One region of the Lysinibacillus irui genome, then DNA from elsewhere that is predicted to be linked to it. Evidence: predicted binding sites of a transcription regulator. Region 1 holds the regulator's gene; the other holds the start of a gene.

Region 1 (6,120 bases):
CTTGACCAATATATATGAAAAATAAAGAGGAGTAAAGAAAAAAGCCATATGTGAAGGCATATGGCTTAAATCAAATTACATATTAATATTTTCTAATTCCTCATTCAACTCAAGCCATTCTAATTCCAATAGCTCATGCTGTTCTTTAGCAGTGGCTAATTCATTTTGTAGCTGTGAAATTTTTTCATGGTCAGTGAAAATAGCAGGGTTGCAAAGGGCTTCCTCTAGATTTTCAACAATAGCTGTTGTTTCTTGCATTTTACCTTCTAAATCTTCGATAGAACGTTTAATTTGACGTTCACGTTTTTTTGCTTCTTTATCAATTTTAGAGGTGGAAGTTTTATCAGGAAGGTCTTGCTGTACTTGTGGTTGAGAAGCTGCCTTCATTTGAGCTAGCTCCAATAGTTCCTGTTTTTTCTCCACATAATAATCATAGTCACCTAAATATTCAAATGACCCAGTTCCAGATAATTCAACAACTTTTGTCGCAATCCGATTAATGAAGTAGCGGTCATGTGAGACAAATAGAAGCGTGCCAGGATAATCGATTAACGCATTTTCCAGCACTTCTTTACTATCTAAGTCTAGGTGGTTTGTAGGCTCATCCAAGATTAAAAAATTTGCCTTTTGCAACATTAATTTAGCGAGAGCAAGTCGTGCTTTTTCTCCACCAGATAAAGAGGATACGACTTTGTCTACATCTTCTCCACTAAAAAGGAAACGCCCCAATACGGTGCGAACATCTTTTTCATTCATGAGCGGCCATTCATCCCATAGCTCTTTCAAGACACTTTTATTGCTTGAGAGCTTGGCTTGCTCTTGATCATAATAACCAATTTGTACATTTGTACCATAGCGAATATCGCCTGAAATAGGTGGTAAGTCTTTCACAATTGTTTTTAATAATGTCGATTTACCAACCCCGTTAGGACCTACAAGCGCTATCCGGTCTTCGCGAAAAGTTCGGAGGTTGATGCCATTAGAAATAGGAAGATTATAGCCGATTGTTAAATCATCAACTGATAAAACATCATTACCACTTTGTCTTTCAATAGTAAAACCGAAACTAGCAGATTTTTCATCACCGTCTGGTGAATCCATCCACTCAGTTCGTTCAAGCATTTTACGTCGACTCTGTGCCATTTTTGTTGTGGAGGCACGAGCAATATTCTTTTGAATAAAATCCTCTAGCTTGGCCTTTTCGTCTTGCTGACGTTCATAGAGCTTAACATCTCGTTCGTAGTTTTTAGCTTTTTCATCTAAATAAGCACTATAATTACCTGTGTATTTAGTGACACGATGGCGGGATACTTCATAGACAATAGAAACAACTTGGTCTAAGAAATAGCGGTCATGGGAAACAATTAAAATAGCGCCTTCATAGCTCTTTAAGTAGGATTCCAACCATGATAATGTTTCGATATCTAAATGGTTTGTAGGCTCATCGAGAATTAACAGATCAGGTTTACTAAGCAAGAGCTTAGCAAGTGCTAAACGTGTGCGCTGTCCGCCGGATAGTGAGCTAATTGGTTTATCATAGTCTTCTGGATAGAACTGCATTCCATGAAGTACTGAGCGAATGTCTGACTCATATTGATAACCACCAGCATCCTTAAAATTATGTTGTAATTGATCGTATTCAGACATAACTTTCGCATAGACAGTTGGATTTTCGTATACTGCAGGATCAGCCATTCGCTGTTCGAGCGAGCGTAGTGTTTGCTCTTGGGCTAAAAGTGATTCGAAAATTGTCATCATTTCATCCCAAATAGTTAGTGTAGAATTTAATCCAGCATGCTGCTCTAAATAACCAATCTGAATATCCTTTGGAATAATGATATCGCCTGAATCATAGGACATTTGTCCAGCGATTATTTTTAATAATGTCGATTTACCTGCACCGTTTCGCCCTACTAAGGCAACGCGATCACGGTGTTGAACTTCTAATTTAACGCCACTTAAAATTTCATCTGCAAGAAAGGATTTTGTTAGTTGATTGACCTGTAAAACAATCATTCTTGACACCTCAATTCTACCTTAGTTTAATGGATGAACGATCTACGTGCAATGTCGGTGCTTTACTTATTCCTAGCAGTCATGTAAGATTGAAACGATTTCTTTTTAGTTAGCTGCGTAAAAGCGCCGTTAACTAAAGAGAAATACTAGAGGGTAAGCAAAAATTTAGTATATAGTTCAGGATGAATGTATTAAAATTATTAGTTATATAAAGTAAAATGGACTGAGGTACATTGTAAGGAGGAAAAAGTTTGAAACAAGAATTAAAAATTCCACAAGCCACTACAAAAAGACTTCCTCTGTACTATCGATTTATTCAAAACTTTGCACAAGAAGGTATGGAACGTATATCGTCAAAGGAACTGAGTGAAGCGATGAAAATAGATTCTGCAACCATTCGCCGTGATTTTTCTTACTTTGGTGCTCTAGGGAAGAAAGGCTATGGCTACGATGTGCAGCATCTATTACAATTTTTTAGCCAGACGCTTGATCAGCATGAAACAACAAAAGTAGCGTTAATTGGCGTGGGGAATTTGGGCAGTGCATTATTAAAATATAATTTTCAAAAAAACCATAATACCCATATTGTCGTAGCTTTTGATTCAAAAGCGCCTAAGGATGGCAAAATGATTAGCAATATTCCTGTTTTTCATCCAGATTTATTGGAGGAGAAATATGCGGAGTATGGCGCAGAGCTTGCCATTTTAACCGTTTCGCCACGCTCTGCACAAAAAATGGCAGATCGCTTAGCGGCAATGGATGCAAAGGGCATTTTGAACTTTACACCAGAGCGGTTAACAGTACCTGATAGAATGCAACTCTTAACTATTGATTTATCGGTAGAATTGCAAGCGCTTATTTATTTAATTCGTAATCAGGAAGAGTGAAAATTATACATATTTTTTAAGTGTAGTTCACCGTTTCTGTCAAATAGAAATTGTAAATAAAAGGCGGTAAAAACTGTGAGAATGACGAAAAACTTTCACATATAATTAGTTAGCAAAATGGCGAATTATGCGTTAAAATGATGGATATAAAGAGGAGGTGGCTGTAATGGGTGGTATTGGTCCTATGAGCCTCATTATTATCGGAGTTGTCGCGTTACTAATTTTTGGTCCTAAAAAGTTACCAGAGCTTGGTAAGGCATTTGGTTCAACACTACGTGAATTCAAAAATGCTACTAAAGGTTTAGCAGACGAAGATGATGATGATAAGAAAAAGAAAGAACTAGATAAGTAAGTTAGGATGTTTGAGGAATGAATCCAAAAGATCTAACTGTTATTGAGCATATAGAAGAATTAAGAAAACGGCTGTTCATTGTTGCCGTTTTCTTTGTTCTAGCTATGGCTGGCGGTTTTTTCGTCGCAAAGCCGCTTGTAAAATACCTTCAAGCTACTGGAGCAAAATATAATATAGAGCTCCATGCATTTGACGTAGTAACACCGCTTGCAATTTATATCCAAATTGTATTTTTAATAGCATTTATTCTTTCATCGCCTGTGTTAATGTATCAATTATGGTCGTTTATTAGCCCTGGACTAAGGGAGGTAGAACGAAGAGCAACCTTAAGCTATATACCGTATTCATTTTTATTGTTTATCGCAGGGTTATCCTTTTCATACTTTTTGCTATTCCCGTATGTCATAAAATTCATGATGAATTTATCAAATGATTTAGACATACAGCAAACCATTGGTATACATGAGTATTTTACATTTTTGTTTAAGCTCACAATACCGTTTGGTTTCCTTTTCCAGTTACCAATTGTTGTATTATTCTTTTCTCGAATTGGGCTTTTAAATCCTGACTTGTTAATACGTATCCGTAAATATTCATACTTTGCTTTATTCGTCTGTGCTGCTATCATTGCACCGCCTGAGCTGGCGTCACATTTAATGGTTTCGGTACCTTTGTTTATTTTGTATGAAATTAGTATTATGATTTCTCGGATTGGTTATAAAAAATACCTTAAATCTGAGGAGATCCGATTAAAAGAAGAGCAGGAAGCTGAACAAAAGCGTCAGATTGAAGAGGCACTTGAACAGCAAAGAAGACAAATAGAAGAATTCAATCAACAGTAATAAATAAAGCTCGATGCCAAAATAAAGGCATCGAGCTTTTTTTTGTTACAATTCCTTTTTTCAATAAATTTACATAGCTTTACAAAAAATTATTGCATTTTTTCTAGTTCTTGAAGAAACTTTTGCAATGGTTCTGCATAGAATTGTACAAGTGTTACAAAACCATTGAGCATGACGTGTGCAATAATAGAAGTCCAAATACGTTTTGTTTTGTGATACAAAAAGGCAAAGATTAAACCACAAATAGTATAAAGCAAGATATGAGAGAAGTCGAAATGGATAATCGCAAAGAATATGGCACTTACGATTGCGGCCACCCAGAAATTTGTTGTTTGGACAAGCGAACCGAATATAACTCTTCGGAAAACAAACTCTTCTAATATGGGCCCAAATACAACAATTGCTAATATAGCAATAGGAGCTCCTTTTGCTATAGCAACGATATCTGCGGTATTTTGGGAGCCTCCTTCGATACCAAAAACAGCCATTTCAATGGCGGCACCAATCATTTGACCAAAGAACACCAGGAAGAAGCCGATGATCCCCCAAACAATCGTGAGAGGTATCGTTTCCTTTTGTCCTTGATAAATATTCCAAAAGGCTTTATCACGAGATGTAAGAATTAAGCTCAAAATGAGTGCAACAGCAAAACTAAGGGCAATATACCAGCCTTGCGTAATGGGGGCCGCTTGTTCAGAAGCTAGACCAGTTATCTTCATAACGAGCTTATGGAACGGTAAGAGCAGCCATCTGCTTGAAATCTGCATAAGAATATAAATCAGCAAAACATACAGCGCTGTTTTTTTATGTTTCGTTATTTTTTGAGAATTAGTCACAATCAAAATCCTTTCCATTTATATGCTTCCTTTCTATTGTAGAGGAATATGGAAAGAAAACAAAATTTTTCGAAGTTCTGACTTGCAAAAAAAAGAGCGATTGATTATCATAATAATTGTGTTAGCACTCATTGAGATAGAGTGCTAATAAATTTAAACAATTATTTATTATTAGGAGGTTGTTTCACTTGTTAAGACCACTAGGAGATCGTATTGTAATTGAACTAATCGAGGTAGAAGAAAAATCTGCATTCGGTATTGTACTACCTGACTCTGCAAAAGAAAAACCACAAGAGGGTAAAGTAGTAGCAGTTGGGACAGGTCGTGTATTAGAGAACGGACAACGTGTAGAGCTTGACGTTAAAGTTGACGACCACATTATTTTCTCTAAGTACTCTGGTACAGAAGTTAAATTTGAAGGTAATGAATACCTAATTTTACGCGAAAGCGATATCCTTGCAATTATTGAATAAGAACATGTAAAGCACCTTAAGTAAGGTGATTGCCTATTGTTTCTTAACATAAGTGACAATAAGGTGAAATTGATATAAATATATTGAAGAAGCTTAACGAATATTCCATTTCAGGAGGGTAAATTCACATGGCAAAAGATATTAAATTCTCAGAAGACGCTCGTTCATTAATGTTACAAGGTGTAGATAAATTAGCGAATGCAGTGAAAGTAACATTAGGACCAAAAGGACGTAATGTTGTATTAGAAAAAAAATTCGGTTCACCACTAATTACAAATGATGGTGTTACAATTGCAAAAGAAATCGAGCTAGAAAACCCATATGAAAACATGGGAGCAAAATTAGTAGCAGAAGTTGCTTCTAAAACAAACGAAATTGCGGGTGATGGTACAACTACAGCAACAGTATTAGCACAAGCAATTATTCGTGAAGGCTTGAAAAATGTAACAGCTGGTGCAAATCCTGTAGGTATCCGTAAAGGTATTGATAAAGCAGTTGCTGCTGCACTTACAGAATTACACGCGATTTCTCGTCCTGTAAGCAATAAAGAAGAAATTGCACAAGTCGCTGCTATTTCGGCTGCTGATGATGAAGTTGGACAACTTATTGCTGAAGCAATGGAGCGAGTTGGTAACGATGGTGTTATTACAATCGAGGAGTCTAAAGGCTTCACAACAGAATTAGATGTAGTAGAAGGTATGCAATTTGACCGTG
Region 2 (6,120 bases), 110 kb from region 1:
TATCCCGTTTCGATGGTATCCGTTATGGTTTCCGTGCAGAAAACGTTACTAATTTAATGGATCTTTATAAAGAAACACGTGCACAAGGATTTGGTGATGAAGTAAAACGTCGTATTATGCTAGGAACTTACTCATTAAGTGCTGGTACGTATGACGCCTATTATAAAAAAGCACAACAAGCACGTACACTGATCAAAGCAGACTACGACAAAGTATTTGAAGACTTTGACGTAATCATTGGACCAACATCTCCAACACCAGCTTTCAAAATTGGTGAAAACGTTGATGATCCTATGACAATGTATGCCAACGATATTTTAACAATCCCGATGAACTTAGCAGGCGTACCAGCCATTTCTATTCCATGTGGCTTTGAAAATGGCTTACCACTAGGTTTACAAATTATCGGTAAATACTTCGATGAAGCAACTATTTACCGTGTAGCTCATGCTTTTGAACAAGCAACGGAGTTCCATAAAGAAGTTCCTCAAATGTGGGAGGGAAAATAACATGAACTTTGAAACAGTCATTGGTTTAGAAGTACACGTTGAGTTGAAAACTAACTCAAAAATCTTCTCACCAGCACCTGCTCACTTCGGTGCTGAACCAAATACAAATACAACAGTAATCGACTTAGGCTATCCTGGTGTCCTACCAGTACTTAATAAAAATGTGGTAGATTTCGCAATGCGTGCCGCTCTTGCACTTAACATGGAAATCGAGCAAGAAACAAAGTTTGACCGTAAAAACTACTTCTATCCAGATAATCCGAAAGCTTATCAAATCTCACAATTTGATAAACCAATCGGTAAAAATGGCTGGATTGATATTGAAGTAGACGGCTATACAAAACGTATTGGTATTACACGTCTTCATATGGAAGAAGATGCTGGTAAACTTTCACATGCTGGTGATCATTCATTAGTTGACTTTAACCGTCAAGGAACACCACTAGTAGAAATCGTTTCAGAGCCAGACATTCGTACACCAAACGAAGCGTATGCTTACCTTGAAAAATTAAAATCAATTATCCAATATACAGAAGTATCTGACTGTAAGATGGAAGAAGGATCACTTCGTTGTGATGCCAACATTTCTATTCGTCCTTATGGTCAAGAAGAGTTTGGAACAAAAACAGAGCTTAAAAACCTCAACTCCTTCAACTATGTTCGTCGTGGTTTAGAGCATGAAGAATTACGCCAAGCAGATGTATTATTATCAGGTGGCGTGATTGAGCAAGAAACACGTCGTTTTGATGAAAAAACAGGTAAAACAATTTTAATGCGTGTTAAAGAGGGAACAGATGATTACCGCTACTTCCCAGAGCCAGACTTAGTTCGTCTTTCTATTGATGACGAATGGTTAGAGCGTGTAAAATCTGAAATTCCTGAGCTTCCAGATGCACGTAAAAAACGTTACGTTGAAGAATTAGGCTTAACACCATATGATGCAGGTGTGCTTGTTATTTCTAAAGAAATCTCAGACTTCTTCGAGGCAATGGTAGCAAATGGTGCAGATGCAAAACTATCTGCCAACTGGCTAATGGGTGATGTTTCTGCTTACTTAAATGCAGAATTAAAAGACTTAAAAGATACTGCATTAACACCAGAAAACCTTGCTGAGATGGTGAAATTAATTTCTGATGGTACAATTTCTTCTAAGATCGGTAAAAAGGTATTTGCTGAATTAGTTGAAAAAGGTGGTTCTGCACAGGAAATTGTAAAAGCTAAAGGGTTAGTTCAAATTTCCGATGAGGGTGCATTACTAGCTATCGTAACAGAGGTTTTAGATAACAATGCTCAATCTATCGAAGACTTCAAAAATGGTAAGGATCGTGCTATTGGCTTCTTAGTTGGTCAAATTATGAAAGCAACAAAAGGCCAAGCCAATCCACCAATGGTTAATAAATTATTACAACAAGAAATTGCCAAACGATAATACTCGTTGTAACATAATAGCCGAGAGAGCTTCTTGCTCCCTCGGCTATTAATTTTAATAAATGTAACAAATTTGAAATTCACGATACTTAATAGTTGTTTAAAAAGAGTATTCATAGCAAAATATAGAATAGATAATAATAAGGGGGACGAGCCAATGAAAACAGAACAACAATATTTCAATGAAGCTATTTCAATACAACAATATATGGACAATATGTCTACACTGAAGGAAGAGAGCTTTCGTATTTATGATGGCTTTGAAGTGCCAACAAATGATGGTTTTATCGAATTGTTAAAGAACAAACAACCAAAAATTTTAACAATCACAGAAGACTGGTGCGGAGATGCAATGTTAAACAATCCAATTATTCGTCGTGTTGCTGAAGCAGCAGGATTAGAGATGCGTACTGTTTTCCGTGATGCAGATACAGAACTTATTGACCGTTATCTAACAAATGGTGGTCGTGCGATCCCAATTTACTTGCTATTAGATGATGCAGGTGAGGTTATTGGCAAATGGGGACCACGTGCACCTGAATTACAAGAACTAGTAGTAACAAAACGTGCGAGCTTACCTGATAAGGAAGATCCAGCATTTGAAGAAGCTCAAAAAGCCTTATATGCAGAAATTCGAGAGGAAAACATTTCGAATCAAACATACTGGACGTATGTCTATGAGGATTTTAAAAAGCAGGTAACAAACGCTTTACAAAAATAACAAAAGCATGGCAACATTTCGACGTATAATTCGTTGAATGAAATAGAATCTTATGAAGCAGGAAGGTATGTTATGAAACGAGCAAGAATCATTTATAATCCTACATCTGGACGCGAAGTGTTTAAGAAACATCTACCAGAGGTGTTGGAAAAACTAGAGGTAGCAGGCTATGAAACATCCTGTCACGCAACAACATGTGAGGGTGATGCAACGCTTGCAGCAAAAAATGCGGTAGAACGCGGTTTTGATATCATCATCGCAGTTGGTGGAGATGGCACATTAAATGAAGTTGTTTCAGGTGTAAGTCCATTTGAAAACCGTCCGAAAGTTGGTCTAATTCCGATGGGCACTACAAATGATTTTGCCCGTGCCGTGCATATTCCTCGAAATATTGATGAGGCAGTAGACATTATTATTCAAGGCGACACATTACCTGTTGATGTGGGTCTATTAAATGGTGAACGCTATTTTATCAATATTGCTGCTGGAGGACGCATTACGGAGCTAACATATGAAGTACCAAGTAAAATGAAAACGATGCTTGGTCAGTTAGCTTATTATTTAAAGGCAGTAGAAATGATCCCTTCAATTAAGGCCTCGCACATGCGCATCGAATATGATGGCGAAGTGTTTGACGGTGATGCCATGATGTTCCTATGTGGATTAACGAATTCAGTTGGAGGCTTTGAAAAACTAGCACCTGATGCAAGCATTAATGATGGATACTTTACATTGCTAGTACTAAAAAAAGTAAGCCTCCCAGAGTTTATTCAACTAGCTGCGATGGCCTTAAGAGGCGAGCACCTGAATGATGATCGCGTCATTTACAAAAAAGCTAGTGTCGTCAAAGTGACAACTGAAAATGAGGTACATCTCAACCTAGATGGCGAATATGGCGGTGACGCACCTGCTACATTTGAAAACCTGAAGCGTCACATTGAAATCTTTGTTCCTCTTGCTGATATTCGAGAAGAAGACCGAATTTAAATATTATAAAGCTCATCCAGTATAGTGTGGATGAGCTTTTTTCATAATGTGTGGGCACCCGCTCAAAAGGAAGCCGGAAGCGCTCATAAAAGTGTGGCACCCGCTCAAAAGGAAGGCGGAAGCGCTCAAAAAGGTGTGGCACCCGCTCGAAAGGAAGGCAAAAGCGCTCATAAAAGTGTAGGACCCGCTCGAACTGGAGCTGGAAGCGCTCATAAAAGTGTAGGACCCGCTCAAAAGTAAGTCGGAAGCGCTCATAAAAGTGTGGCACCCGCTCAAAAGGAAGCCGGAAGCGCTCAAAAAGGTGTGGCACCCGCTCGAACGGAAGCCAGAAGCGCTCATAAAAGTGTAGGACCCGCTCGAAAGGAAGGCGGAAGCGCTCATAAAAGTGTGGCACCCGCTCAAAAGGAAGCCGGAAGCGCTCAAAAAGGCGTGGCACCCGCTCGAAAGGAAGGCAAAAGCGCTCAAAAAGGTGTGGCACCCGCTCGAAAGGAAGCCGGAAGCGCTCAAAAAGGTGTGGCACCCGCTCATAAGGAAACCAAAAGCGCTCATAAAAGTATAGGACCCGCTCCAAAAGAAAGCTCACCCCAATTAACTTCAATATACAATCAAAAGAAACTTACGAAGCAAGAAAATTCCTGAAAATCCATTCTATCCATTTTCCCTAACTAGAATAAAATCCATTGAAATCCCGGTTTTATCATTTAGAACTGGAATTGTGAATGAATTTAGAAAAATGTTTGGCGAATGTGCGTATATTACTTGAACAAAATTTGAAACCTTAATAATAGGCTGAAATTTCAGGCCGTTATTAAGGTTTTTTTCGTTGTAATAGTGGAAAATGGGGGTATGGATAAGGGAAAGGAAGTGTTGCCTTTGTATAAGTCACAAGAAAAGAAGCTTATATGGCTAAGCTTTGGTGTTGCAATTATTATGCTACTTTCCATTCTTGGAAGAATATTTGGAAGTTAGGGGGGCAATGAGATGATTAATGAATCAGCAGTCTTTTGGAGTCGAGCCTTAACGGAGTTAACATTATCGTTCCATATTATTTATGCAACGATTGGTGTGGGTGTCCCGTTAATGATTATGATTGCACAATGGACTGGGTATAAAAAGAATGATGAGCATTATATCTTAATGGCAAGACGTTGGGCGCGTGGTTTTGTTATTACTGTGGCAGTTGGTGTGGTAACGGGGACTGCCATTGGCTTACAACTTTCTTTATTGTGGCCTAACTTTATGCAGTTAGCTGGTCAAACCATTGCATTACCACTATTTATGGAAACGTTTGCATTTTTCTTTGAGGCAATCTTCTTGGGCATATATTTATATACATGGGACCGCTTTGATAGTCAGAAAAAGCATATGCTATTGTTAATCCCTGTTGCTGTGGGAGCATCGATGTCAGCTGTATTCATTACAATCGTTAATGCTTTTATGAATGCGCCGAGAGGATTCGATATTGTAGACGGTGAGCTTGTTAATATTCAACCTTTTCTTGCAATGTTTAACCCGGCCATGCCGACAAAGGTGGCACATGTGCTTGTCACAGCGTATATGACATCGGCATTTGTGCTAGCAGCTATTGCAGGATTTAGAATGCTAAAAGGTTCTAAGCATATATACCATAAAAAATCATTACTTTTATTAATGAAAATTGGCTTGATCTTCTCTATAGCAGCAGCTGTCATTGGAGATTTTTCAGGAAAATACTTAGCCGAATATCAACCGGAAAAACTAGCCGCAGCAGAATGGCATTTTGAAACAGAAGGGAAAGCTTCTCTTGTACTATTTGGTGTATTAGAGGGAGAAGAAGTAAAATATGCAATCAAAATTCCGTATGCTTTAAGCATTCTTGCACATTTTAATCCTAATGCAGAGGTAATCGGCTTAGATCAATTTGCGGAAGAGGATCTACCACCACTCTATATTCATTATCTCTTCGATATCATGGTTTCCATCGGTATGTTTATGGTGCTAGTTTCATTACTTTATGTTGTAGGGAAGGCACGGGGATGGCAGTTTATTCATTCACGATGGTATAGATGGATTATTGTAGCGGGAGGACCACTGTCCATCATCGCCATTGAAGCGGGATGGTGGCTTGCAGAAGTGGGACGACAACCATGGATACTTTATGGTTTGATGCGTACACCAGAAGGAGCTACTACGAGTGATCATGTGGATTTAATGATGCTATTATTTGCAGGTGTTTATGCTGTATTAGCTGTAGGAAGTATTGTTGTATTGGTACGAATGTTTAAAAAGAATCCAATCGAACGTGAGATTGAAGATCGTCACTCTGAAAAAGGCGGTGACATTCTATGACGTTAGAGATATTAGGTATTTCAGTATTATGGATTTTTCTATTTGGCTATGTGATTGTCGCATCAATTGATTTTGGTGCTGGCTTCTTTAACGCCTATAGTCTCCTTATTGGTAAAAATCACATTTTAACAAATATTATTAAACGTT

The links. The regulator Rex, encoded in region 1, represses fermentation and respiration genes when NADH is low (regulators of the CRP and FNR family bind a similar motif). The targets are predictions, from matches to a motif close to TTGTGAAATATTTCACAA.
Region 2: a site for Rex is predicted at 4,359-4,376, ahead of OU989_RS19410 (cytochrome ubiquinol oxidase subunit I). Genes of this name have one in related genera too.

The regions. Positions count from the first base shown of each region.
Region 1 is NZ_CP113527.1:3,957,409-3,963,528, reverse strand. It holds gene OU989_RS19900 (ABC transporter ATP-binding protein) at 76-2,016, opposite strand; gene OU989_RS19895 (redox-sensing transcriptional repressor Rex) at 2,268-2,903, shown strand; gene OU989_RS19890 (twin-arginine translocase TatA/TatE family subunit) at 3,070-3,255, shown strand; gene tatC (twin-arginine translocase subunit TatC) at 3,273-4,097, shown strand; gene OU989_RS19880 (CPBP family intramembrane glutamic endopeptidase) at 4,187-4,951, opposite strand; gene groES (co-chaperone GroES) at 5,122-5,406, shown strand; gene groL (chaperonin GroEL) at 5,535-6,120, shown strand, end outside.
Region 2 is NZ_CP113527.1:3,844,585-3,850,704, reverse strand. It holds gene gatA (Asp-tRNA(Asn)/Glu-tRNA(Gln) amidotransferase subunit GatA) at 1-509, shown strand, start outside; gene gatB (Asp-tRNA(Asn)/Glu-tRNA(Gln) amidotransferase subunit GatB) at 511-1,938, shown strand; gene OU989_RS19420 (thioredoxin family protein) at 2,095-2,658, shown strand; gene OU989_RS19415 (diacylglycerol kinase) at 2,731-3,645, shown strand; gene OU989_RS19410 (cytochrome ubiquinol oxidase subunit I) at 4,627-5,973, shown strand; gene OU989_RS19405 (cytochrome d ubiquinol oxidase subunit II) at 5,970-6,120, shown strand, end outside.